DNA from 2 places in the Crenobacter sp. CS_VA4 genome. Region 2 is predicted to be linked to the other one. Evidence: predicted binding sites of a transcription regulator. Region 2 holds the regulator's gene; the other holds the start of a gene.
What was found. The regulator FNR, encoded in region 2, switches genes on or off when oxygen is low (the NO sensors DNR and NnrR bind a similar motif). The targets are predictions, from matches to a motif close to TTGATNNNNATCAA.

Region 1: a site for FNR is predicted at 769-782, ahead of ACZ2IA_RS12135 (DUF3820 family protein). Genes of this name have one in related genera too.

What each region holds. Positions count from the first base shown of each region.
Region 1 is NZ_JBVMAE010000011.1:50,349-52,535, forward strand. Features, by position in the region: gene ACZ2IA_RS12125 (hypothetical protein) at 1-268, shown strand, start outside; gene ACZ2IA_RS12130 (DUF4870 family protein) at 288-644, shown strand; gene ACZ2IA_RS12135 (DUF3820 family protein) at 857-1,069, shown strand; gene ylqF (ribosome biogenesis GTPase YlqF) at 1,074-2,030, shown strand; gene ACZ2IA_RS12145 (YgiQ family radical SAM protein) at 2,181-2,187, shown strand, end outside.
Region 2 is NZ_JBVMAE010000003.1:185,928-188,114, forward strand. Features, by position in the region: gene hemN (oxygen-independent coproporphyrinogen III oxidase) at 1-851, opposite strand, end outside; gene fnr (fumarate/nitrate reduction transcriptional regulator Fnr) at 958-1,701, shown strand.

The sequences.
Region 1 (2,187 bases), on a different contig from region 2:
GCCGGCACAGCTGCCCGAGCTCGACGAGGCCAACCGGCGCTTGCAGGAGCTGGCGCAACGCTTCGGCCTGACCGTGAGCTCGGCCGCGCCGGTGCTGCTGCCGGCGGCGCTGCCGGCCGAACGCGGCGTGCTGCGCGGCTGGTGCGCGGCCGAGCCGGCGGCCAGCGGCGCCGCGGCCGGGCTGGTTGATACCAGCCGCCGGGCGCACCGCGCGGCGCGGCGCCGTCTGACTGGGCTGTTCGCTACGCTTGGGCTGGCGGCGGACTGAATACCCTGAAGGAGACTGCATGTACCAAACCCCGGAACAACCGGTGATCAGCCGGATCGACGACCACAAATTGAGCAACCTGACGATGGCGGTGTACGTACTGCAGGCGATCAGCCTGTTCGTCGGGGTGACCGCGATCGTCGGCGTGGTGGTCAACTACGTCAAGCTGCCGGACATGATCGGCACCCGTTACGAGAGCCACTTCCGCTGGCAGATCAAGACCTTCTGGTGGGCGCTGGCGGGTTACCTGGTCGGCGGCTTGCTGACGGTGGTGCTGGTGGGTTTCCTGATCCTCGGCATCACCTGGATCTGGTTCATCTACCGGGTGGTGAAGGGCTATTTGGTGTTCAACGACGGCAAGGCGATTCAGCTATAAAAAAACGGGCACCGCGAGGCACCCGTGCAACGGCTCTGCGCGAACCGGCCGTAATCGAAATGCCGTCAGACAGATCATCGTCGCACCAATTGACGACGGCCTAGTACATCGTCGTCCAGCCGGCTTGACCGGCATCAACGCTTTTTGGTCCGCGCTCGCCAAGCGCCGCGCGCTTTGGCACAATGCGCCCCTTCCCGACGAGTCCTCCCGCGATGCAAGCCGCTGATTTGGAAACCCTGGTGACCCTGCGCATGCCGTTTGGCAAGTACAAGGGCACGCTGTTGGCCGACCTGCCGGAAAACTACCTCGACTGGTTCGCCCGTCAGGGATTTCCGCCCGGCGAGATCGGCCGACTGCTGGCGCTGGCGCACGAAATCCAGCTGAACGGACTGACGTCCTTGCTCGACCCTTTACGAAAGCGATAAACCGATGGCGATCCAATGGTTCCCAGGCCACATGAACAAGGCCAAGAAGGCGGTGGCCGAACGCGTCAAGGACATCGACGTAGTGATCGAGATGCTCGATGCGCGTCTGCCGGCGTCCAGCGCCAACCCGATGATCGCGCAGCTGACCCGCGGCAAGCCGGCGCTGAAGATCCTCAATAAGCAGGACCTGGCCGACCCGCAACGTACCCGGCAGTGGATCGACTACTACAAGGGTAAGAGCCACACCCAGGCGATCGGCATGGACGCCGGCGAGCGCTCGCCGGCCAAGAAGCTGATCGACGCCTGTCTCGACCTGGTGCCGAACCGCGGCAGCGTCGAGCGGCCGCTGCGCGTGCTGATCTGCGGCATCCCCAACGTCGGCAAGTCGACGCTGATCAACACGATGACCGGCCGCAAGGTCGCCAAGGCCGGCAACGAGCCGGGCGTGACCAAGGGCGAGCAGCGCATCATCCTCGCCGACGGCTTCTGGCTGTTCGACACCCCGGGCATGCTGTGGCCGAAGATCATCGTCGAAGAGGGCGGCTACAACCTCGCCGCCAGCGGCGCGGTCGGCCGCAACGCGATGGACGAGGAAGAGGTCGCGCTGGTGCTGTTGACCTACCTGATCGCCAACTACCCGAACGAGCTGGTGGCGCGCTACGGCCTGAAGGACGGCGTCGACGGCCAGCAGGACGTCGAGGTGCTCGACGCGATCGGCCGCCGCCGCGGCGCGATGCTCGGCGGCGGCCGAGTCAATATCCAGAAGGCCGCCGAGATCGTGCTGACCGATTTTCGCGCTGGCGCGATCGGCCGGATCACGCTGGAGACCCCGGACGAATGGCGCGTCTGGGAAGAGGAGTCGAAGGCCCGCGAAGCGCGCCGCATCAAGGAGCGCGAGGACTTGAAGAACGAGCGCGAGCATAAGCGCCGCCTCGCCGAAGCCGGTAAGAACAGCCACTGAGCCGCGCTTTCGGCCAACCTTGGACCCACAAACGGCAGACCGCCGACCCGGTCTGCCGTTTTTGCGTAGATGATTGATTGAGCAGGATTTTTGCTGAGCCCAGCGCGCTTTTCTGGCATAATGCGCGCCTTGCCGGAAACCACACCCACCATGAACA
Region 2 (2,187 bases):
GACTGCTGCAGGATGTCGAGCTTCTCGGCCGCACTCGGCAGTTCGGCCTCGTCGATGCGCCGTTGCGGCAGGAACAAGGTCGGCAGATGCGCGTAGTTGTAGAACGCGATCCGGTCCGGGCCGACGGCGATCACCTTGGCCAGGGTACGGCGCACGCTGGCACAGGACTGCCGCGGCAGGCCGTAGATCAGGTCGACGCTGACCGACTTGAAACCGGCATCGCGGGCGGCTTGAATGACCTCAAGCGTCTCGGCCTCGCCCTGTACCCGGTTGACGGCGCGCTGCACTGCCGGCTCGAAATCCTGGATGCCGACGCTGATCCGGTTGAAGCCGAGGCTCGCCAGGTGGAACACCGTGGCGCGACTGACCTTGCGCGGGTCGATCTCGATCGAATACTCGCCCTCGGGCAGGAAGTCGAACTGCCGGTGCAACAGCCCCATCAGCCGGGCGAGCTGCGCGTCGGACAGAAAAGTAGGAGTACCCCCACCAAAATGCAGCTGCGCCAGCCGCTCGCGACGGCCGAGCGCCTCGCCGATCAGCGCCAGTTCCTTCTCGAGGTAATCGAGGTAGGTATCGGCGCGCGCAGTGTCCTTGGTGATGATCTTGTTGCAGCCGCAGTAGTAGCAGACAGTGTTACAGAATGGTAGATGAGCATATAATGATATTTTTTTGTGATTGGCGCCGATCCGGCGTTGTTTCAGCCAGTGCCGATAATCGGCGTCATTGAAATCGGTCACGAAGCGATCCGCCGTCGGGTACGAGGTATAGCGCGGCCCGGCACCATCGAGTTTTTCGATCAACTCGCGGTCGAACTCCAGTCGCTCGGGCGAATACGGGTGGGTGGTGGTCATGTGCTGCTCCGGTTGAGAAGACCTACGGTAGACTGCAACCTTTGCTCAACACCGGCTTTTTCGCTTTGATGCGCATCAAGCCATCAAAGATTCACGGGTTTCTGGCATGAACGATCAACCTCTGCACCACCACTCGCTCAAGGTCTCCTGCTCCAGCTGCAGCCTGCGGGAGCTGTGCCTGCCGGTCGGCCTGAACCACGAGGAGCTGGCGCAACTGGACGCGGTGATCCGGCAAAGCCGGCGCCTGAAACGCGGTGACTACCTGTTCCGCAGCGGCGAAGGCTTTCGTTCGCTGTTCGCGGTGCGCACCGGCTTCTTCAAGACCAGCGTCGCCAGCCAGGACGGCCGCGAGCAGGTCACCGGTTTCCAAATGTCGGGTGAGCTGATGGGGCTCGACGGCATTTCGGCCAACGTGCACGGCTGCGACGCGATCGCACTGGAAGACAGCGAGGTGTGCGAGCTGCCGTTCAACCGGATGGAAAGCCTCGGCCGCGAGATCCCCAGCCTGCAGCACCACTTCTACCGGCTGATGAGCCGCGAGATCGTGCGCGACCAGAACGTGATGCTGCTGCTCGGCAATATGAAGGCCGAGGAGCGCCTGGCCGCCTTCCTGCTCAACCTGTCGGGCCGGCTCGCCTCGCGCGGCTTCGCCGCCAACGACTTCATCCTGCGGATGAGCCGCGAGGAGATCGGCAGCTTCCTGGGACTCAAGCTGGAAACGGTCAGCCGCACCCTGTCGAAATTCGCCCAACAGGGGTGGATCAGCGTCGATCACAAGCACATCAAGCTCGATCAGCCGGAGTCGCTGAAGGCATTAATATCCGGCTGCGCGCAGGCGCACAGCGCCTGAGCTGTAGCCCCACCTGCTCAACGGCACAGAGCCGGTCATCACGACCGGCCTTTTTTATGGTTCTTCACAGAGTTTAGGGGATACGAGTTTGGACTGTGGCTTTGTCGGTCTCGCCCGACTGGCGAGGTACTTTCTTTTGTCTCGCCAAAAGAAAGTACCCAAAGAAAATGCGACCCCAATGCACTGGCCTTCGGCTTCCCTCGCGCCTGCCAAGCGGCCAGGCGCCGCCGAACTCGCGGGCGGCTAACGTCCGCCCGCTCGAACAAGCGGCGGCTTAAAACCTGGCCGCTTGACGATCGCTCGGCAGCGCAAAGGGGATGGGCAGGATGATTGCAGCGGATGTGGATTTGAATGGTTAAAAAAAAACCGGCGGCCAGTTTATGAGCTAAATTACCCGCAGATTTTCAAACCAAACAATGTCGTGAATATCGCCTACGGTCACCCATTCCCCTTCGACGCCGCCGAGGACGGCACGGCCAACGGGGG